DNA from 4 places in the Streptomyces sp. RK9 genome. Region 4 is predicted to be linked to each of the others. Evidence: riboswitches for the same ligand, from Rfam matches in the RefSeq annotation. Region 4 holds a riboswitch; each other region holds the start of a gene.

Region 1 (5,519 bases), on a different replicon from region 4:
GGTCGTTCGGGACCTGGGTGACCTGGTTCCTGCTCGGCGGCGACCTCTACACCGCGTACACCTTCGTCGCCGTCCCGGCGGCGATCTACGCGGCGGGCGCGGCCGGCTTCTTCGCCGTGCCGTACACGATCCTCGTCTATCCGCTGATCTTCACCTTCCTGCCGCGCCTGTGGTCCGTCTCGCACAAGCACGGGTACGTGACGACGTCGGACTTCGTCCGGGGCCGCTTCGGCTCCAAGGGTCTTTCGCTCGCCGTGGCGGTCACCGGCATCCTCGCGACGATGCCCTACATCGCGCTCCAACTGGTCGGCATCCAGGCCGTCCTGGACGTGATGGGCGTCGGCGGCGGCGAGGACACGAACTGGTTCATCAAGGACCTGCCGCTGCTCATCGCCTTCGGCGTGCTCGCCGCGTACACCTACTCGTCCGGGCTGCGGGCGCCCGCGCTGATCGCGTTCGTGAAGGACACCCTGATCTACATCGTGATCGTGGTGGCCATCATCTACATCCCGATCAAGCTCGGCGGCTTCGACGACATCTTCAGCGCGGCCAATGAGAAGTTCTCCGCGACGAACGAGGCCACCGGCAAACCCGTCGGCTCCCTGGTCCCGGGCGACGCGGGCACCTGGACCTACGCGACCCTGGCCCTCGGCTCCGCGCTCGCCCTCTTCATGTACCCGCACTCGATCACGGCGACGCTGTCCTCGCGCAGCCGCGACGTGATCCGGCGCAACACCACCATCCTGCCGCTGTACTCGCTGATGCTCGGCCTGCTCGCGCTGCTCGGGTTCATGGCGATCGCGGCCGGAGTGAAGGTCGAGAACGGGCAGTTGGCGATCCCGCAGCTGTTCGAGGACATGTTCCCGGACTGGTTCACGGGCGTCGCCTTCGCGGCCATCGGCATCGGCGCGCTCGTCCCGGCCGCCATCATGTCCATCGCGGCCGCGAATCTCTTCACCCGCAACATCTACAAGGACTTCATCAGGCCCGACGCGACACCCGCCCAGGAGACGAAGGTCTCCAAGCTGGTCTCGCTCCTGGTGAAGGTGGGCGCGCTCGCCTTCGTCCTCACCATGGACAAGACGGTCGCCATCAACTTCCAGCTCCTCGGCGGCATCTGGATCCTGCAGACCATGCCCGCCCTGGTCGGCGGCCTGTTCACGCGCTGGTTCCACCGGTGGGCGCTGCTCGCGGGATGGGCGGTCGGCATGATCTACGGGACGGTCGCCGCGTACGGGGTCGCCTCGCCGACGCAGAAGCACTTCGGCGGCTCGTCCAAGGAGATCCCGGGCATCGGTGAGATCGGCTACATCGGCCTGACCGCGTTCGTCCTGAACGTCGTCGTGACCGTCGTCCTCACCTTCGTCCTGCGGGCCGCGGGCGCCCCCGACGGCGTCGACGAGACGTCCCCGGAGGACTACACCGCGGACGCCGGCGACAAGGGCGTGGCGGTCGAACTGCCGAAGGTGGGTGCCGGGCACTGACGCCCGGGGCCCCGGCCCCGCCTGGAGGCCGCCGCGTCCCCGCCCGGGGCGCGGCGGCCTTCGCCGTGCCGCCTCCGGCCCCGAACCGGCGTACGAAAGAATGGGCCCATGCCGCGCACTCACCTCCTGCTCCCCGCCGCCCTGCTGCTGCTCGCGCCCCTCGCCCTCACCGGGTGCGGCACCGAGACCGCCGGGTCCGAGAACAGGGCCTCCGAGGACGCGGGCTCCGGCGCCGGATCGACGCCCTCCCGGGCCGACCTGGAGGACCGCGCCCGCGCCGCCCAGACCCGGACGGCGCACGTGTACGTGACCGAGGCCGACGGGTTCACGCTGGCGGAGCAGTCCGTGGGCGTCCTCGGGGACGACGGCTTCCAGGCGGTGTACGTGGCGAGGAAGGGCGGCGCGCAGATCAAGGTCGGCGTGGAGCGGGGCACCGTCGACGACACGTCCTGCCGAGGCCTCCACCCGCCCGCGAAGCGCTGCGAGAAGGACGGCAAGGGCTGGTACCGCACGCCGGGCCCCGGCGCGCCCGACAGCACCGACGCGTCCGGCTCCTGGCACGCGTACGCCCGCTCCGAGCACGGCCTGCGCATCCAGCTCTCCGCCGACCCCGCCCTCGTGGACCGCGACACGCTGCGCGCCGCCGCCGAGGAGGCGCACCGCGCGGACGCGGCCGAGCTGGACGCCGTACTGCCGAAGAAGACCTCCCCCGCGACGCCGGTGGAGCGCGGCGACATCCCCCGCGACGGCGACGGCGCGCCCCAGGACCCGCCGGGCGCGGGTGGCTGAACGCCCCCTCGGAATGCCACGCCCCGCCCCCGAGTTGAGGTTCAGGGCGCCCCGTCGCGCGACAGCGCCACTACCCTCCGACACAACATCTAGGGGTGGCACCGAAAGCCAGCACAAGATGTATGCTCGTCCTCGCTGTCGCCGCAGGGGAATCCGGTGCAAGTCCGGAACTGTCCCGCAACGGTGTACTGGTACGCATTTGTGCGCTCGCGCCCGCAACATGCGCCGGTGAGTCCGACGACCTGCCGACAGCGCACCTGGACCGTCCGGTCCCGGTGCCAGAGACGTCCGGGCCTCGCGGAATGGGTTGGTGGACGCGGAGTCGCCCCTGCGCGGGCGCGTCCGTGCCGTCCTGCCCCCTCGAAGGCCCAGAGCCGAGCGAGGGAGAGCACCACGTGACCATCGCGCCCGCCGAACCCGCGTCAGCGCAGGCCGCCGAGCAGGCCGAGGCCCAGCAGGCCGCGCAGACCACCGACGGACCGGGGACCGCCCTGCTGCGCGTCCTGACCGACCTCACCGCCGACCTCCCCGACGCCGACCCCGGCCGGGTCGCCGCCGCCGCGCTGCGCGGCCGTTCGGCGAAGGCCGACGAGGTGGAGCTGCGGGAGCTCGCGATCGAGGCGGCCGCCGGCCTCATCTCCGAGGACCCCGCGTACTCGCAGCTCGCGGCCCGGCTCCTGACCATCGGCATCCGCGAGGAAGCCGCCTCGCAGGGCGTCACGTCGTTCTCCAAGTCCGTCGCCGTCGGCCACCGCGAGGGCCTGATCGCGGACCGCACCGCCGAGTTCGCCACGCTGCACGCGGAGCACCTCGACGGCCTCGTGGACGCCGCGCTCGCCGACGGCGCCGACCGCCGCTTCGGCTACTTCGGCCTGCGCACCCTGCACAGCCGCTACTTGCTCCGGCACCCGATCACCCGCAAGGTCGTCGAGACCCCGCAGCACTTCATGCTGCGCGTGGCCGCCGGTCTCGCCGAGGACGCCTCCGAGCGGGCCCTGGACGAGGTCGCCGCGCTCTACCGCCTGATGAGCCGTCTGGACTACCTGCCGTCCTCGCCGACGCTCTTCAACTCCGGCACCCGGCACCCGCAGATGTCGTCCTGCTACCTCCTGGACTCGCCGCTCGACGAGCTGGACTCGATCTACGACCGCTACCACCAGGTCGCGCGGCTCTCCAAGCACGCCGGCGGCATCGGGCTCTCGTACTCCCGTATCCGCTCGCGCGGCTCCCTGATCCGCGGCACCAACGGGCACTCCAACGGCATCGTGCCGTTCCTGAAGACGCTCGACGCCTCCGTCGCCGCCGTGAACCAGGGCGGCCGCCGCAAGGGCGCCGCCGCGGTCTATCTGGAGACCTGGCACTCCGACATCGAGGAGTTCCTGGAGCTGCGGGACAACACCGGCGAGGACGCCCGGCGCACCCACAACCTGAACCTGGCGCACTGGATCCCCGACGAGTTCATGCGCCGCGTCGCCGCCGACCAGCCGTGGTCGCTGTTCTCCCCGGCCGACGTGCCCGAGCTCGTCGACCTGTGGGGCGAGCAGTTCGACGCCGCGTACAAGAAGGCGGAGGCGGCCGGTCTCGCGCAGAAGACCATCCCCGCCCGTGAGCTGTACGGCCGGATGATGCGCACCCTCGCGCAGACCGGCAACGGCTGGATGACCTTCAAGGACACCGCCAACCGCACGGCCAACCAGACCGCCGAGCCCGGCCACACCGTCCACTCCTCCAACCTCTGCACGGAGATCCTGGAGGTCACGGACGACGGCGAGACGGCCGTGTGCAACCTGGGTTCGGTGAACCTGGGCGCGTTCGTCGACACGGCGAGCGGCGACATCGACTGGGAGCGGCTCGACGCCACCGTGCGCACGGCCGTCACCTTCCTCGACCGCGTCGTGGACATCAACTTCTACCCGACCGAGCAGGCCGGGCGCTCCAACGCCAAGTGGCGGCCCGTGGGCCTCGGCGCGATGGGCCTCCAGGACGTCTTCTTCCAGCTGAAGCTGCCGTTCGACTCGCCCGAGGCGCGCGCCCTTTCCACCCGCATCGCCGAGCGCATCATGCTCGCTTCGTACGAGGCGTCCGCCGACCTCGCCGAGCGCCCCCAAGCACCTTCGACAGGCTCCGGTGCAGGGGGGACCCCCATCGGCCCCTTCCCCGCCTGGGAGAAGACCCGCACCGCGCGCGGCGTCCTGCACCCCGACCACTACGACGTCGAGCTGACCTGGCCCGACCGCTGGGCGGCCCTGCGGGAACGTATCGGCAGGACGGGCATGCGCAACTCGCTGCTCCTCGCCATCGCGCCGACCGCCACCATCGCGTCCATCGCGGGCGTGTACGAGTGCATCGAGCCGCAGGTCTCCAACCTCTTCAAGCGCGAGACCCTGTCCGGCGAGTTCCTCCAGGTCAACTCCTACCTGGTGCAGGAGCTGAAGCGGCTCGGCGTGTGGGACGCGCAGACCCGCGAGGCGCTGCGCGAGTCCAACGGCTCGGTGCAGGGCTTCACCTGGGTCCCCCAGGACGTCCGCGACCTGTACCGCACGGCCTGGGAGATCCCGCAGCGCGGCCTCATCGACATGGCCGCCGACCGCACGCCGTTCCTGGACCAGGCGCAGTCCCTGAACCTGTTCCTGGAGACGCCGACCATCGGCAAGCTCTCCTCGATGTACGCCTACGCCTGGCAGCGCGGCCTGAAGACCACGTACTACCTGCGCTCGCGCCCGGCGACGCGCATCGCCCGCGCGGCGTCCGGCCAGGCCGCCGCCGCTGCCCCCGTCCCCCAGCAGGTGACCGACCCCGAGGCGATCGCCTGCTCCCTGGAAAACCCCGAGTCCTGCGAGGCCTGCCAGTAATGTCCCAGTCCGACCTGCACACCACCACGACATCTGGTGAGAAGAACCTGCTCGACCCCGGCTTCGAGCTGACGCTCCGCCCCATGCGCTACCCGGACTTCTACGAGCGCTACCGCGACGCGATCAAGAACACCTGGACCGTCGAGGAGGTCGACCTCCACTCGGACGTGGCCGACCTGGCCAAGCTCACGCCCGAGGAGCAGCACCTGATCGGCCGTCTGGTCGCGTTCTTCGCGACCGGCGACTCGATCGTGGCGAACAACCTCGTGCTCACGCTGTACAAGCACATCAACTCCCCCGAGGCGCGGCTCTACCTGAGCCGGCAGCTGTTCGAGGAGGCCGTGCACGTCCAGTTCTATCTGACGCTGCTCGACACCTACCTGCCGGACCCGGA
Region 2 (5,519 bases), 470 kb from region 4:
TGCTTGGTCGGGTACGCGGTGAAGACCAGGCCGAGGCGCTTGTCTGCGTTGGGCTTGTGCCGCAGCGCGCCGTGGCGGACGGCGATTCCGGCGACGCGGGCGGCCCGCTCGGGGTCGGCGACGTACACGGGGACGTCGTCGGGGCCCTGCTCCTTGAAGCTGAACGGCACGGTGATGACGCGGCCGTCGAACTCGGGGATCGCCACCTGCATGGCGGCGTCCATGGGGGAGAGGGCGGCGTCGGAGTCCTGCCAGGCGGCGCGCGACGAGGTGAGGCACAGGCCCTGCAGGACGGGGATGTCGAGGTCGGCGAGGGCGCCGATGTCCCAGGCCTCCTCGTCGCCGCCCGCGCTGGCGTCGGAGGCGTGGGTGCCGCCCGCGGCGAGGACGGTGGCGACGAGGACGTCGGCGCGCCCGAGGATCTCGTACAGGCCGGGGTCGGCGCCGCGCAGCGAACCGCAGTACACGGCGAGGGCGTTGGCGCCCTTGTCCTCGATGGCGTCGCAGAGGGTGTCCACGAAGGCGGTGTTCCCCGACAGCTGGTGCGCGCGGTAGAAGAGCACGCCCACGGTCGGGCGCCCCTCCACGTGCGCGCGCTCCCCGTGCACCCCGTACTCGGGCATCTTCCGCGGCTCGGCGAAGCCGTGGCCGGTCAGGAGCACGGTGTCCGACAGGAACCGCTCCAGCTCCACGAAGTTGGCGGGGCCGCCCTCGACGAGATAGCGCAGCGCCTCGGCGACGACGCCGGCGGGCACCGACGACTCGGCCATCAGCTCGGCGTCGGGCACGGACTCGCCGCCGAGCAGCACGGTCGGGATCCCGGCCGCCTTCAGCGCGGCGAGCCCGTCCTCCCAGGCGCGCTTGCCGCCGAGGAGGCGTACGACGGCGATGTCCGCGCCGTCCAGGAGCGCGGGCAGTTCCTCGCGCACGTCGACGCGGGTCGGGTTGGCGATGCGGTAGGGCGCGTCGGACGCGCGGGCGGCGAGCAGGTCCGTGTCGGCGGTGGACAGGAGAAGGACGGTCATGAGGGTGCCCCCGGTGCGATGAAGGGGAGACCGGACGGAGCGCCGGTCTCGATCAGGCGCAGCAGCGCGTCGGTGTCCGCGTGTTCTTCGATGAGGTCGCCGAGGAGGTCGAGCTGTTCCTCGCGCAGGGCGGCGAAGCCGGTGTCGGGCGCGGGCACGAAGCGGCGGCCCGCGGCGCGCGCGACCTCGGTGAGGAAGCGGCGCCGGAACGCGTCGCTCTCCAGCGACCCGTGCCAGTGGGTGCCCCACACGGCCCCCACCCGACACCCGTCCAGGAAGGGGTCCCCGCCCAGGACCTCGGCGACGCCGTGATGGATCTCGTACCCCTCGACGTGCTCACCGAGCGCCTCGCCGACGGGCCGCGCCAGGGTCTTCTCCCGCCGGAACGTGACCCGTACGGGCAGCAGCCCGAGCCCGTCCACGGTCCCGGCCCGCGACTCGACGTCGTCCTCGATCCGCTCCCCGAGCACCTGGAAGCCGCCGCAGATCCCGAGGACCGGCCGGCCCTCGGCGGCCCGGCGCGCCAGCGCGTCCGCGAGCCCGCGCTCGCGCAACCACTCCAGGGCGTGCACGGTTCCGCGCGTTCCCGGTACGACGACGAGGTCCGCGTCGACGAGTTCCTCGGCCCGGTCCACGAACCGCACCACGACGCCGGGTTCGGCCGCGAGCGCGTCCACGTCGGTGAAGTTGGACATCAGCGGCACCGCGCACACGGCGATCCGCAGCACGTCCGCGCCGACGGGCGCCGCCACGACGGACTCCCGCACCGCCCCGCGCAGCGAGACCCGAAGACCGTCCTCCTCGTCGATGCCGAGCCCGTGCCGGAACGGCAGCACGCCGAAGGTGCTCCGCCCGGTGAGGTCGCGCAGCATGTCGAGGCCGGGTTCGAGCAGCGACACGTCCCCGCGGAACTTGTTGACGAGGAAGCCCGCGACGAGTTCCTGATCGGCGGGGCTCAGCAGCGCCACGGTCCCGAAGAACGACGCGAACACACCCCCGCGGTCGATGTCCCCGACCACGACGACCGGGAAGCGGGCGGCCCGCGCGATCCCCATGTTCACGATGTCGGTCCGCCGGAGGTTGATCTCGGCGGGACTCCCCGCCCCTTCGCAGATCACGGCGTCATACGTGCCCCGAAGCTCCTCCAGGCATCCCACGACGGTGTCGAGCAACGCCTCCTGCCGGCCCCCGTGATAGCCCCGGGCACTCATCTCGCCCACCGGCTTCCCCATGAGCACGACCTGACTCGACCGGTCGCTCCCCGGCTTCAACAGCACGGGATTCATCAGCGCACTGGGCTCCACCCGAGCGGCCTGCGCCTGCATGGCCTGCGCCCGCCCGATCTCGGCCCCTTCCCGAGTGACGAACGAGTTCAGGGACATGTTCTGCGCCTTGAACGGCGCGACGGAGACTCCCTTGCGGGAGAGCCACCGACAAATCCCGGCGGTGACCACACTCTTCCCGGCGTCGGAGGTGGTCCCGGCAACCAACAGCCCACCGCTCACGCGCCACCTCCAGGTCGCTGTGACTGCGCATGTGGCGCGGGCTGCCCGTGCTGCTCCGGCAGCCGATTGCCTGCCGTCTCCCGCTGTGGGCGATCGTCCCGCAGGGCGGGACGGGTGGGCACAGCCCACGGCGCCGGGTGCCGCTTGGTCGCGCGTGCACCCCGTGCAAGGTCAGCGGCCACAGCAACACCCAGGGCGAGCCACCCGACCCTCCGGGACAACTTCACGGCCCGCTCGATGTCGCCCACGGCGACAGCCCGCCCCTCGCCGTTGAGGACAGGCCGATGCTCAACCCGCCCCGCGTAGGACAAGGTCCCCCCGAGCCGCACCCCCAACGCCCCCGCGAAGGAGGCCTCGACGACCCCGGCATTGGGGCTGGGATGCTTCGAGGCGTCGGCCCGCCAAGCCCGCACCGCCCCCCGAGGGGACCCCCCGGCGACCACGGCGAGCACGCCGGTGAGCCGAGCCCCGGGCCACCCGGCGACATCATCGAGCCGAGCAGAAGCCCACCCGTACCGCAGATGGCGCGGGGACCGGTGCCCGACCATCGCGTCGAGCGTGTTGACGGCCCGGAACCCCAAAAGCCCCGGCACACCCCCGACGGCCCCCCACACCAACGCCCCCACGACGGCGTCGGACGTGTTCTCGGCGACGGACTCGACGACGGCCCGGGCGATCCCGTCGGCGTCGAGCGCCGCGGGATCACGCCCGCACAGATGGGGCAGCCGCTCCCGGGCGACGTCCACGTCCCCCGCGGCGAGGGCGCCCCCGATGGCGCGCGCCTCCCGCGCGAGGGAGGTCCCGCCGACGACGGCCCAGGCCGCGGCGGCGGTCAGCCCGACGGAAGCGGCACGCGAGCGGCGTACGGCGAAAGAAGCGAGCGCACCGGCGCCGACGGCGCCCCCGGCGCACACCAGGGTGTGCAGCGCGCCCCACCCGCGGTGGTCGCGCCACAGCACCCGCTCGACGGCCCCCGCCGCACGCCCGAACGCGGCGACCGGATGCCCGCGGCGAGGATCGCCGAGCAGCAGGTCACCGAGGAGTCCGGCGGCGGCGCCGTACGCGAAGTCGCGATCGGCACACATGGGGGTCAGCCCGCCGACACGCGGCGGAGGGCTCTCGGCCGCGACGGGGCCCCGGGCGGAGCAGGGGACGGCAACGGGCGGCCGCGCATGGCGATATGTCCTCACTCAGGGTTTCCGCGCCCTGGTTCGACGAGATCGGCGGCGAGAGTTCCTGGCTCCCGGGGATCGCGTCGGATCGCCCGGTGACAGTGGCGGGACCGCGCCGGATTCGCACCGGCTTCCTCTCCTGCCGCCGTAAATGGCTCCGGCAGTCCACCACGGCCCACGACGCCCGTCAACTCGCTGTTGACCTGCGACGGGAGAGTGTGCGGAGCTCCACACGGAAGGTTCCGGGGGCCGGTTTACGGCTAGGCGGGAGCAACGCCCGTTCGTAAACTTGAACATGACAGCAGGAGAGCGGCGCGGCATGCGGACCCGCTCGGGCGACGCCGACTCTTGTGAGCGCACGGGGCAAGGGGGCGGTGTGGCCGACGCGTACTTACCGGCAGCGCAGTGGTTCAAGAGCAGTTACACCGCCACGGCGGGCGGCGATTGTGTGGAAGTGGCCCGTCCCGGCGATCGGGTGTGGGTGCGTGACTCCAACCGCCGCGGCGAGACGCACCTGGCCGTGACGCCACCGGCGTGGCGTGCGTTTGTGAGGGCGGTGGCCTCGGGGAGAGTCGGGGTGGAGTGACCTGTCCCAGCGTGCGCACGGAAGGCTGGAGACCATGGGGGTTGAGAGCAGGCAGCTGCCACTGAGCAGGCATGTCCCGCCGTCCACCAGGCGGCTCGCCGTGGTGGTGTACTGCGGACTCTGCGGCTGCGTGGCCGCCCTGACGGGCGCGCTCGCCTCCCTCCTCGTCGAGGGCGTGCCGTTACGGCTCGTCGTGTGGCTGGCGACGTCCGCCGCCGTGGCGGTCGCCGCCGGTGTCGTGTGGGGCCGTGCGTCGCTCATCCCGCGCCCGCCCGTGGAGCGGGTCCGTCCGCGGACGCCCCGTCGGCCGGCGGGCGGGGCTCGGCCGGAGCGGCGGGGTCCTGGCGGCGGCCGCGCCTGAGGATCCGTACGACCCAGCCCACGGCGGCGGTGAGCAGTCCGCAGACGCCGCTGAGGACGACGGCGAAGTGCCAGGGGCTGATGTCGTAGTGCGCGACGACGCTCCGGCCGATGATCACGACGGGTGCGATCGTCACGACCACGACGGCCAGGCACAGCGAGACGCAGCCCGTCTTGGCGAGGAAGCTGAGCGTCTGCAGTTCCTGGGAGTGCAGGCTGCGCCGGTGCTCGTGGTCGAGGAGCCGGTCCAGCTCGCGGGCGAAGTCGGGGTCCTTCATACCCTCCCGGATGAGGTCGTTGACGTGGGTGGGGGCGGCGGGTGCCGTGAGGTCCTGGCCCGGCGGCGGGTCCGCCTCGCCCGCTCCGTCGGCGCCCGCAGGGGCAGGGACCCCAGGGGCGCCGGGGGAGCCGGGGGAGCCGTCCGGGGCGGCGGCTTGCGCGGCCGTCAGGTGGTGCCACAGCCACCGTGCCAACATGACGACCCACATGGCGCGAGACCTCCCCTCGTCCCGGAGCGGACGGCTCCGAGAATCAGCCTGCGAAGCCTTCCCTGACCTCGCTGATCAGGTCGATCGCCTGGCTTCCGCTGTACGCGATCTCCTGCAACTGCTCGAAGCAGTCCTGGAAGTTGGCGACCAGCTCGTAGTTCTCCCGGGTCGCGATGACGGCCTGCGAGAACTCCACGTAGATCAGGTCGTCGTCGTCCTTGAAGCCGAGGAGGGCGAACGGGGTCTGGGTGCTCAGCAGCGCCCCGGCGGTGAACGGCAGCACCTGGAGGGTGGCGTTCGGATGCTCCGCCACCTCCAGGAGCCGCTGCAATTGGCCGCGCATCACCGCCGGGGCGCCGATACGGCGGCGCAGCGCCGCCTCG
Region 3 (5,519 bases), 1.4 Mb from region 4:
CCCGCCGCGCTCAGGGCGGAGCGCAGGAAGCGGCGGATCACCGGCTGCCTCCCGCGAGGCCGCCGCGGCGGCGGGCGACGACGAGGGTGCGCCAGCCCGCGAGGCACAGGACGACGGCGGCGAGGGCGAGGCCCGTCACCTGCGCGCCGGTCGAGGCGAGCGGTCCGGTCGGGGTGTCCCCCGCGGCGGAGCCGTCTCCTGGGCCGCCTCCGGGGGTGACGATGTCGACGTCGGTGCCGCCGTCGCCGGGAGCCCCCGAGGGTTCGTCCGACGACGCGCCCGGCGGCTGCGGCCGGGTCCCGTCCAGGTCGCGTACGAGCGTGCCGAACGAGGTGCCGATCGCGCCGCCGAGCGCCTGCGTCGAGGCGCGGACGTCGGAGCCGCGCTGCCCGCCGGCCGCCACGTTGAAGCCGCCGTCCCCGTTCTGCTGCTTGGCCAGGAACTTGCGGGCCTTCTTGATCTGGGTCGTGTACTTCGGGGCGTCCAGGGAGAGGCCCTGGACCGCGAGGGCCGCGGAGTTGACGGAGTCGCCGGACGCGCCGGGGAACCCACCGCTGCGGAGCTGCTGGGACGCGATCCACTTCAGGCCCTTGGTGACGGCCTTCTCGGAGCGGGTGTCACCGGCCAGGTCCAGAGCCATCGCGGCCATGGCGGTGGAGTCCACCTCGGAGTCACCGGTCGGCGGGATGAGGCTCGGCCAGGCGCCGGACGACTTCTGCAGGCTCCGCAGGTACGTGACGGGGGCCGCGGCCGCGCGCTTCTCGCCCGCGCGCAGCTGGGCGATGACGGCGAGGGACTGCGAGAACACCGAAGGGGCGTACCGGTAGGCGCCCTTGGCCGCGCAGCTGCGGTCGGCGCCCTGGCTCTTCTTCTTGCAGACGGCCTTGCCGAGTGCCGCGATCAGGTCGTGCCCGGCGAAGTCGCGCGGGTTCCTGCCGACGGCCTGGGCGAGCACGGCGACCTTGCCGATGGAGCCGCCGGCCGCGTGCGAGGTGCCCACGCCCGTCCAGTCGTTGACGGTGCGCCGCCCGGAGCTGGCGTCCTTGCCCTCCCCGTCGAGGAAGTCGACGATGCCGCGCAGCTTGTTGTTGTTCGTGCCCGTGGCCGCGAGGGCGTAGGCGCCGTCGATGGTCAGGCCGTAGTCGGCGAAGCCGGTCCCCGCGACGTTCTCGTAGTAGTGGCCCTTCTTCAGCCGGGAGCCCGCCGTGAGGTAGGCGGTGCCCTTCTTCAGGTCGGGGCCCTCACCGGCGCGCCACGGCGGCCGCACACCGGAGGTCGGCGGCTTCACCGGGTCCGGGTCGGAGGGGTCGGTGGGGTCGACGGGCGGCTTCGTCGGGTCGACGGGCGGCTTGGTCTGGTCGGGGCGCTTGGTGGTGAGCGACGCCAGGCTGGTGCGCGCGCCCGCGAGCGCGGCGGCCCAGGTCGGGAAGATCGCCGGGTCGGTGGCGCCCTCGTCGGAGCCGAAGCCGCCGGACTTCGTCTGCTGCCGCGACAGCCAGGACACGGCGGCGTCCGCGCGGACCGTGTCGCCGAGGAGCCGCATCGCCTGGGCGGACCTGCCGGTGGCGGTGACGTCCCCGGTGGTCACGCCCGGGTAGGCGGCGACGGCGCCGGTGGGCAGTTGGGCGCCGCGCAGGTTCTTGCGGGCCTTCGCGACGGCGTCGGCGTGGCCGCCCGCCTGCTGGAGGGCGATGGTCGCGTACGGGGTGGTGGCGGGGTCGCTGTAGGAGCAGGTGTCGCCGTCCCGCATCAGCGTCGGGCTGAAGCCGCCGTCCTTGCACTGGTGGGCGGCCACGCGCGCGACGGCGTCGGCGGGGATCTTCCGGCCCGCGCGGTGCAGCGCGAGCACGGCGAGGGCCTGGGTCTCCACGTCGCCGACACCGGGGAAGTCGCCCTTGGCGACGCAGTCGGCGGTGCCGCCCGCGGTGCACACGCTTCTGCCGAGGTCACGGGCCAGGTTGTGGCCGCCGAAGGAGTGCGGGTCGCCCTCGGTGCTCTCGGCGAGCAGCGCGAGCAGGGCCGCGCCCAGCGGGCTCGGGGCCTTGTCCGTGCCCTGCGGGTAGGCGAACTCCTCGGTGCGCGCCGCGAGGTAGGACTTCATCCGGTCGAGCGTGGTGCTGCGGCCCTTGGTGGCCGCGAGGGCGAGGGCGGTGTTCGCCGTCTGGTAGAGGTTGGCGTTCTCGGCGCCCTCGTCGCGGACGTGGTCGCCCTCGGTGAGCCGGCCCCGCAGCCAGGCGTCCGCGGCCTTCAGGTCGACCTTGCCGGGCTTGACGTCGGGCGGGTTGTCAGCGGGGTCGGTCTGGCCGCCCGCGCGCACCTGGGCGGGGGTGAACGTGGGGCCGCCGCTGGTGCCGTCGGGGTCGGTGGCGCCGAACACCCAGGCCTCGACGGAGCCGTTCTTCGACTTCTGGCTCATGGCGCCGAGCGGGCTGTAGGTCCAGTAGTCCTGGCCGGGCGGGGCGATCCAGTACGACCAGTACGCGGTGGCGGGCGGAGTGAGCCTGCACTTCTCCTGGCCCGGAGTCGGGTACTGCTTACCGGAGTTGAACCTCTTGTGGCCGAGGCGGCAGATGAACGCGGGCCCGTCGTGCTCGGTGCCCTCGGTGCTGAATCCGGCCTCGTGCAGCAGGTCGTAGCCGGTCGTCGGCGTCGCGTCGCAGCCGCGCACCACGCCGCCGCCCCAGTCGGCGAAGTCCACCGCGACGACCGCGCCCTTGGTGCGGGTGCAGGAGCTCATCGGATCGGCCGCGGCGGGAGTGGCCGGGCCGAGCAGCAGGACGCCGCCGCCCAGCGCTGTCGCGGCCGCGCACAACAGCGCGACGCCTCTCGTGCGTATGCTCCGGACCCGTCCGGTTCCCTGCCCCACCACTGCCCCCTGGGCATCGGCCGCGGCGGAATCCGCGTGGTGGCAGGCCCGGGGCCGGGGCCCGCGTGGAGAAACCGTCCGAACCACGCCGTAGTCCGCGACGGCGTCAATCGCTAGCCCTCAGTCCAGGTAATCCGGCTCGCCCGCCGGGCACTTGAGGTGCTCGGCGAACCTACGGTTGCGGGTCAGCGCCGGACTTCGACCGGCTTCCCCTGATGACTGAGCTTGGAATCGGCCGAATTAGAGCACAGTTGCGAATGCGGTGGCAAGGGTGTGCGGGTTCTGTGAGGTTCGAGTACCGTCCTGTGCTGCCGATCGGGGGAATCTGGTGCGAACCCAGAGCTGACGCGCAGCGGTGTGGACCGGCAGGGAGCCGGGCCGAGCCCGAATGCCCGAACGGCCAGCGTCAATGGACGTCGACCCCACGCGCTCGGGCGACGGCCGCGTGTCGTCCGGCTCGGGTCCACGCACAGGGGACCGGCCGCGGGGGGACGTGAGGCCGCCGCCCCCTCACCCCGGGAGCTCCCCGACATGACCTCGTCCCGTGCCGCCCGTCGCACCCTCCTCGCCGTACCCACCGCACTCGGCGCGGTGGGCGCCCTCGTCCTCACCGCGCTCCCCGCGGCCGCCACGGCCACCCCCGGCCAGATAGCCACGTCCAGGACGAACGGCGTGAGCTATCTCAGATCCCTGCAGGGCGCCGACGGTTCGTACGCCGGCGCGGGCCTCTCCAACGAGTGGGCGTTCTCCGCGTTCGCCTCGGCGGGCACGGCGGCCGCCGACGTCAGCCCCGGCGGCGACACCTCCAAGAACGCCCGCACCGTGTACCGCGCGCACCTCGCGGCGGCGGGCTGGCCGGGCACGTCGCCGGTCGTCACCGACTACGAACGCGGCATCATCAACGCCTACTCGGCGGGCATCGACCCGGCCCGCGTCTCGGCGAGCCGCAACCTGATCGCGGACACCTACGGGCACTGGCAGAACTCCGCGCCGGGCTACTGGGGTTCGCCGTCCAACTTCAACGGCACGGTCTTCGCCCTCATCTCGCTCGGCGGCGCCAAGACCCAGTCCGGCGCCAAGCGGGTGCCGCAGGCGCTGCTCGACAGGTCCGTCGCCACGGTGCGCGCCAACCAGCACAACGACGGCGGCTGGAACTTCGGCAAGGCCGAGGGCGACCCCGACGCGCTCGCCACGCCCGGCGACATCGACATGACCGGCGCCGCGATGGCCTCCCTGTGCGTGTCCGGGGTGCCCGCGACCGACCCCGCCATCACCAGGGCCCGGGCCTTCCTGAAGTCGAAGCTCATCAACAACTCCGGTGCCTTCGCCGCCCTGTTCGGCGCCAACACCGACTCCAACGGCTGGGCCGTCTCCGGCCTGAACGCGTGCGGCATCAACCCGCAGACCGGCGACTTCCTCACACCCGCGGGCAAGACCCCGGTGGACTTCCTCATCGCCCAGCAGTTCAAGCCGGCCGGCGGCTTCAAGTACCTGCCGACCGACACCACGCCGTCCGCGTACGCCTCCATCGACGGCCTGCGAGCCGTGGCCGGGGGCGGCTTCATGGCGGCCCCGCCGACCCCGACGACGGCGGGCGCGTCCCGCTGGGCCGCCACCTCCGACTTCACGCCGGGCACCGCGACCAGCCTGGCCCTGACCGTCGACGACGGCACGTCGCTCAAGGTCTGCTCCGTCGCCTTCACGCCGACCGCGAAGACCACCACGCTCGGCGCGGTCCTGGACGCGGCGTCCTCGTCGGCCACCCCGGCGGGCTGCGTCACGTCCGTCACCCCGGGCAGCGGCACCGGCACCATCACGGCCCTCAACGGCAAGGCCAACAGCGGCAGTTCGATCTGGAAGGCGAGCGTCGACGGCGCGGCGGCCGCGGTCGCCGCGCGCGACAAGGAGATCAAGCTCGGCGACACGATCTCCCTCCGCTACGGCAGCTGACGACGGCGGACCGCCGCGCCGGGCAGGCCGGTCCTGCCTGCCCGGCGCGCGCGTCCTATCGCTCGCGCTTCTCGCGTCGCAGCAGCGCCCGCAGATGGTGCTGCAACGGCTGTCCGACGGCCGCGAGGTCGTGGACGAACGTGAGTGTGCCGTCGGCCAGGGTGTAGCGGCGGCGGGTGGCGTCGACCTCCTTGGCGGTGGGGGTACGGGCCACTTCGTGGGTGCTGAGGTCGACGGCGCCGTCGGCCGCGTGGCCCACGGAGATCTCCGCGATGCCCGTCGGCTGGGTGATCAGAGCCTCCACCCTGCCGTCGGGCTGCAGCCGCCACCAGCCGCTCTCGCGCGCCGAGGGCCGCAGCGGCACGTCGTCGCCGTCGACGAGCCAGGCCCGCGCCTCGTAGCGGAGGAAGGGCCGCCCGTCGTGGCTGAAGGTGACCTCCTGCGCGTACGTGAAGTCGGCGTCGAGCGTCGGGTAGGTGCCCTGGCCCCGGCCGCGCCAGGTGCCGAGGAGCCCGAGGACCGGCGTGAGCAGCGCGTGCGGCGCGGGTGCCTCGTCGGCGCGGAGGCCGTCGGGGTAGGGGTTCTCCGGTACGGCGTCGAACACGGGGTGCGCTCCTGAGGTCGAGGGCGGGGTCGGGCCGGCCTGAACGTCGGGGCCGGGGCCGGGTGGAAGCCTAGAACGCCGCCGGCTACGCGGGCGCCC
Region 4 (5,519 bases):
CGCAAGACGCACACCACGTCCGTGGCCACCTTCGCCTCACCGGGCGCGGGCCCGCTCGGCCGTGTCGTGGAGGGCGTCCCGCACATTCTGCTGCGCCCCGTACAGCCCACGGTGGAGCGGCCGTTGCGGCTCCGCGCCCCCGCCCGTGTCGCCCTGCTCACGCTGTCCCTCGGCGACGGCGGCGAGCTTCTGGAGGCCGTGGACGACCGCTTCGACGGCCTGGTCGTCGCCGCGTTCGGCGCGGGCCACGCGCCGCAGTGGCTGGTCGAGCCGCTGGCCGCCGCGGCGGCGCGGATGCCCGTCGTCCTCGCCTCGCGCACGGGTGCGGGCCCGCTGCTCACCGAGACCTACCGCGGCCCCGGCTCGGAGTCCGACCTGCTGGCCCGCGGCCTGATCTCCGCGGGCCAGCTCGACGCGCCCAAGGCCCGCCTGCTCCTGCACGCACTGCTGGCCGACGGCGCGGACCGGGCGGCGACGGCCGCGGCGTTCGAGCGGCTGCGGGCCGGATAGCCCGGGGCTGTTGGCGGCGGCCCCGGTCGCACGGGGGGAGCCCCTGGGTCGGCTGACCCAGGGGCTCCCGTTGTGCACAGCGGGCCGTTCCGCTCAGCCGATCTGCTCCGGCGTCACCGTCAGCCACCGCTTGTCCGCCGTCACGGGCTGCCCCAACTCCCGCTGCCGTGCCGCGTTCTTCCGCTTCATCCCGTCCAGCTGCTTCATGTAGCTGTCCTTGCGGTTCACCCACACGCGCACACCGCCGTTGCGCACGTCCGCCGAGTGGAACAGCATCGGGCCGTCGCTCACGGGGGTGTCCCCGGCGACGAGGACCGGCTTCTTCCACTCGTCGATGTACGTGGAGATGGCGGCGGGCTTGCCCTGGTACCAGGTCAGCGGCGCCCACAGGTTCGGCGTCAGCTCGTACTTGGCGAGCCGCGCCCGGTCCTTCGGGCCGAACCGGCCCTCGGCGATCTCCTTGCGGGAGCTGGTCACCCGCCCCGTCCTCGGGTCCTGGAGCTGCAGGCCGACACCGATGACGTTCTGCGGCCTCACGCCGTACCCGTACTTCGGGTCGGCGAGCACCATCCGCACCAGGTCCTCGCTGGCCGCGCTCACCACGTACACCTCGATGCCGTGCGCGCGCAGCGACTTGTACAGCTCCCGCATGCCGGGGAAGAACTCCGGCCGCTCCACCTCGGTCTTCGTGACCTTGCCGTGCTCGTCGTAGTACGTCGCCGGGATCGGCTTGTCGTACGCGAGGAGGTCGTCCACGTACCCCTTGAGCTTCTTCAGCGTGAAGCCGGAGAAGATCTGCGCCGCCCACGGGTAGCAGACCTGGTCGTCGACCTCGCAGAGCCGGTTGTAGTAGCTGTACAGGCTCTCCTTGTGCGTGGCCGTGTCCTTGAACGGGATGACCTTCAGGGACGGGGCCATCGACGCGCGGCTGAGGACGCCCTTCATCTCCAGGAACGGAAGGAGCGACTCCTCCAGGTCGTGGCGGTACGTCGTGTTGTCCGCGTCGAAGACGGCGTACGCGCCCTTGCCCTCGTTCTTCGCGATGACCTTGCCGAGCTTCGCCGCCACCGGCTTCGGCCAGTGCTTGAGGTCGGCCGCGGCGGCACGGGCGGCCGGGGTGGGCGCCTCGCCGTCCGCCGCCTTCGCGTCCGCCGCGCTCGGCCACAGCGCGCCGCCCGCGAACACCGCCGCCGCCAGCGCCCCCGCCGCTCCGACGACCGCCAGCCTGCCCCTTGCTCGAATTGCCATGGTTCCCGTTCCCTGAGAGCGCTGCGCCGACCCGTCCGGAGCGGCGCGCCATGCTACGAGGACCAGGTGCCCGATTCCCATGATCGAGGTCACCGTGCGTGCCGGGCATGGGACGGACGGACGCGGGTAGCCGCACCGGACGACAGGCCCGCCCGCGCCCGCGCACAATGGCTTCATGGGCCCCACGGCTACGGACACCGAGGTGAGGGACGGCGACACCGCCTCCCGCGAGTTCGTCCGGGCCGCGCCCCCGCCCGGCGGTGCGGTCGTGTCCGCCGTCGGCTACCGCAGCCAGGGGCAGCGCCCCGCCCTGCACCGCGGCCTGCCGTCCCCGTACCTCACGCTGATCTTCTCCCTCGACGGCCCCGTCACCACGGGCCGCACCCCGAGCCAGGCGACCGGACCCGACGCCGTCCGCACGGACATCGTCGTCGGCGGCCTCCACCAGAGCCCCGCCTACGTCGTCCAGCCCGAGCACGAAGCCGGCATCCAGCTCGCCGTGCACCCGCTCGCGGCCCGCGCGCTCCTCGGCCTGCCCGCCGCCGAGCTGGCCGGACAGCTCGTCACCGACGGCACCGACGTCCTCGGCCGGGTCGCCGCCGACGTCCGCGAACGCCTCTGCGAGCAGGACACCTGGAGCGACCGGTTCGCCTTCCTCAACGCCTACTTGGCCCGCCGCGCGGCCGACGCGGAGCACGCCGGGACGGTGCGGCCCGAGGTCGGCGAGGCCTGGGCCTGGCTCGCCCGGCACCGCGGCGCGGGCACCCTGCGCGGCCTGTCCGCGCACGTCGCCCTCAGCGAACGCCGCCTGTCGGCGCTGTTCCGCGCCGAGACCGGCGTCACCCCGAAGCAGGCCGCCCGCCTCATCCGCTTCCAGCACGCGAAGGCCGCCGTCGTCCGCGTGGTCGCCGCGGGCGCGCGCCCCGACCTCGCCCGGATCGCCGCCGACCGCGGGTACTACGACCACTCCCACCTCGTCCGGGACTTCCAGCAGTACACGGGCCTGAGCCCCAGCGCCTGGACGGCCGAGGAGTGCCGGAATATCCAAGCCGGGGGGCACGGGGGCGGCGAAGACTGGGACGCATGAACAGCAACGAGAACCCGCAGAACGCGCAGAGCACGCAAACCGGCCAGACCGGTCAAGCCACCGCGAACCGTCGCCCGGCCGACGTCTGGGCCACCTTCCAGGCCCAGGACGCCCCCGCCCTCATCGACTTCCTCGTCGGCACCGTCGGCTTCCTGCGCACCGCCGTGTACGAGGACGGCGGCCGCGTCGCCCACGCCCAGCTCGACTGGCCCGAGGGCGGCGGCGTCATGCTCGGCAGCCATGACCCGAAGTCCGCCGAGTGGTGCCTGCAGCCGGGCACGTTCGGCGCGTACGTCGTCACCGACCACGTCGACGACCTCTACCTCCGCCTCACCACCGCGGGCGTGAAGGTGATCCGCGAGATCGAGGACCAGCCGTACGGCAGCCGGGAGTTCGCGATCGCCGACCCCGAGGGCAACAAGTGGTCCTTCGGCACCTACCGCGGTGAGCCCCGCCCCGACCAGGGCTGATGTCGTACCGGAGTGATAGCTTGCGGACGCCAGTCGTACCCGCACCTGGGTCGGGGAATCCGGTGGGAATCCGGAACTGACGCGCAGCGGTGAGGGGGACGGGCGGGGCCAGCGGCCACTGGGAGTCCACGGACCCCCGGGAAGGCGGCCCCGCCCGGACGAACCCGAGTCCGAAGACCTGCTGGCACCGCCGTCCGCACGGGCGGCGGAGTTCGCAGACCAGGCTCCGCGCATGAGCCCTGAGACTCGGGAAGACGTGTGCCTTCGACCACGCGGCGCGCTCGCCGCACACCCCTCACCGCCCTGCTGGGTGCGGGCCTCCTCCTGCTGACCGCGTGCGGCGGCGCACCGACGAAGACGTCGGACAAGGCGCGCCCCGGCTACCCCGTCACCCTCACCACGTGCGGCGAGAAGACCAAGGTGCAGGCTCCGCCGAAGCGGGCCGTCTCCCTCGACCAGGGCTCCACCGAGATCCTGCTCTCCCTCGGCCTGGCCGACCGCATGGTGGGCACCGGCACCTGGACGGACCCCGTCCTGAAGGGCCTGGAGAAGGAGAACGCCAAGGTCCCGCGGCTCGCCGACCGCTACCCGTCGCTGGAGAAGGTCCTCGACGAGGAACCCGACTTCGTCAGCGCCTCGTTCCTCTACACCGTCGGCAAGGGCGGCGTCGCCGACCGCGCCAAGTTCACCGAACTCGGCGTCCCCGTCTACGTCTCGCCGACCGACTGCGCCGGCAAGGACAACGCCGGTGACGACGACGGCACCCGCACCAAGACCCTCACCATGGACACCGTGTACGGCGAGATCCGCGACCTCGCCCGCGTCTTCGACGTGCAGAAGCGCGGCGAGAAGCTGATCGCGGACCTCAAGTCCCGGGCCGCGAGGGCCGCCGGGTCCGTCGACGCCTCCGACACCACCCTCATGTACTGGTTCGCCAACTCCGAGGCCCCCTACATCGCGGGCTGCTGCGGCGCCCCCGGCGTCATCACCCGCGAACTCGGCGTGCAGAACGCCTTCGCCGACACCCGCGAGGAGTGGCCCCAGATCAACTGGGAGACCATCGCCGACCGCGACCCCGACGTCCTCGTCATCGGCGACCTCACCCGCAGGTCCCAGTCCGCCGAGTCCGCCCGCCAGAAGATCAAGTTCCTGGAGTCCAACCCGGCCACGAAGAACCTCACGGCCGTGAAGAAGAAGCGCTACGTCCTGCTCAGCGGCCAGGCCCTGAACCCGAGCATCCGCACCGTCGACGGCATCGAACAAGTCGCGGCGGCGCTGCGCGAGTTCGGCCTGGCGAAGTGAGGGGCGCCGCGGGCGGCCGGCTGCGCGTCGCGCTGCGCGGCGGACTCCTCGCCCTGGCCGGACTCGCGGTCCTGTTCCTCTCCGTCGCCGTGGCCGTCACCATCGGCCCCGCCGACATCTCCGTGCCCGACGTGTGGTCGGCCGTGGCGGCCCACCTCGGCTGGGGCGAGGCGGAGCTGACGCCGATCCGCGACGGCATCGTGTGGAACCTGCGGATGCCGCGCACGGTCCTCGCGGCGGTGTGCGGCGCGGGCCTCGCCGTGTGCGGGGCGGTGCTCCAGTCGCTCCTGCGCAACCCGCTCGCCGACCCGTTCGTGCTCGGTGTCTCCTCCGGGGCGTCCACGGGCGCCGTCGCCGTCGTGGTCCTCGGCGTCGGCGGGGGAGCGCTCACGGTGTCGGCGGGCGCGTTCATCGGCGCCGTCGTGTCGTTCGCGCTCGTCCTGCTGCTCAGCCACACCCTCGGCGACACCACGGACCGGGTGGTCCTCTCCGGGGTCGCCGCGATGCAGCTCTTCTCCGCGCTCACCTCCTTCGTCGTCCTCACCGCCGCCGACGCGGAGACCACCCGCGGCGTGCTGTTCTGGCTGCTCGGCTCGCTGAGCGGCGCGGCCTGGACGGACGTCTGGACGTGCGGCGCGGTGCTCGTCGTCGCGCTCACCGTGTGCCTGCTGCACGCCCGCACGCTGGACGCGTTCGCCTTCGGCCAGGACGCGGCGGCCACCCTCGGCGTCCACGTGGGCCGGGTGCGCGTGCTCCTCCTGTGCACCACGGCGCTCCTGACGGCGGCCCTGGTCAGCAGCGCCGGGGCGATCGGGTTCGTGGGCCTGGCGCTGCCGCACGCGGCCCGGGCGGTGGTGGGCGCGGGCCATCCGCGGCTGCTCCCGGTGACGGCGCTCGCGGGC

The links. A riboswitch is a leader RNA that binds a small molecule or an ion and turns the genes downstream of it on or off. The one in region 4 is predicted to bind cobalamin.
Region 1: it holds a riboswitch for cobalamin, as region 4 does, so the genes downstream of both, AB6L24_RS31560 (ribonucleoside-diphosphate reductase subunit alpha) here and AB6L24_RS08545 (ABC transporter substrate-binding protein) in region 4, are expected to answer to the same signal.
Region 2: it holds a riboswitch for cobalamin, as region 4 does, so the genes downstream of both, AB6L24_RS10610 (cobalamin biosynthesis protein) here and AB6L24_RS08545 (ABC transporter substrate-binding protein) in region 4, are expected to answer to the same signal.
Region 3: it holds a riboswitch for cobalamin, as region 4 does, so the genes downstream of both, AB6L24_RS03410 (prenyltransferase/squalene oxidase repeat-containing protein) here and AB6L24_RS08545 (ABC transporter substrate-binding protein) in region 4, are expected to answer to the same signal.

What each region holds. Positions count from the first base shown of each region.
Region 1 covers NZ_CP173704.1:2,539,801-2,545,319, reverse strand. The annotation lists gene mctP (monocarboxylate uptake permease MctP) at 1-1,484, shown strand, start outside; gene AB6L24_RS31565 (hypothetical protein) at 1,593-2,273, shown strand; cobalamin riboswitch at 2,379-2,538, shown strand; gene AB6L24_RS31560 (ribonucleoside-diphosphate reductase subunit alpha) at 2,669-5,125, shown strand; gene AB6L24_RS31555 (ribonucleotide-diphosphate reductase subunit beta) at 5,125-5,519, shown strand, end outside.
Region 2 covers NZ_CP173703.1:2,625,607-2,631,125, forward strand. The annotation lists gene cobN (cobaltochelatase subunit CobN) at 1-1,025, opposite strand, end outside; gene AB6L24_RS10605 (cobyric acid synthase) at 1,022-2,530, opposite strand; partial or broken gene AB6L24_RS10610 (cobalamin biosynthesis protein) at 2,680-3,615, opposite strand; cobalamin riboswitch at 3,738-3,879, opposite strand; gene AB6L24_RS10615 (DUF397 domain-containing protein) at 4,022-4,288, shown strand; gene AB6L24_RS10620 (hypothetical protein) at 4,546-5,136, opposite strand; gene AB6L24_RS10625 (helix-turn-helix domain-containing protein) at 5,180-5,519, opposite strand, start outside.
Region 3 covers NZ_CP173703.1:804,071-809,589, forward strand. The annotation lists gene AB6L24_RS03405 (hypothetical protein) at 1-41, opposite strand, end outside; gene AB6L24_RS03410 (prenyltransferase/squalene oxidase repeat-containing protein) at 38-2,737, opposite strand; cobalamin riboswitch at 2,972-3,120, opposite strand; cobalamin riboswitch at 3,185-3,260, shown strand; gene AB6L24_RS03415 (hypothetical protein) at 3,398-4,816, shown strand; gene AB6L24_RS03420 (FABP family protein) at 4,872-5,420, opposite strand; gene AB6L24_RS03425 (hypothetical protein) at 5,506-5,519, opposite strand, start outside.
Region 4 covers NZ_CP173703.1:2,158,021-2,163,539, forward strand. The annotation lists gene AB6L24_RS08525 (asparaginase) at 1-510, shown strand, start outside; gene AB6L24_RS08530 (haloacid dehalogenase-like hydrolase) at 604-1,758, opposite strand; gene AB6L24_RS08535 (helix-turn-helix domain-containing protein) at 1,934-2,845, shown strand; gene AB6L24_RS08540 (VOC family protein) at 2,842-3,315, shown strand; cobalamin riboswitch at 3,329-3,516, shown strand; gene AB6L24_RS08545 (ABC transporter substrate-binding protein) at 3,574-4,617, shown strand; gene AB6L24_RS08550 (FecCD family ABC transporter permease) at 4,614-5,519, shown strand, end outside.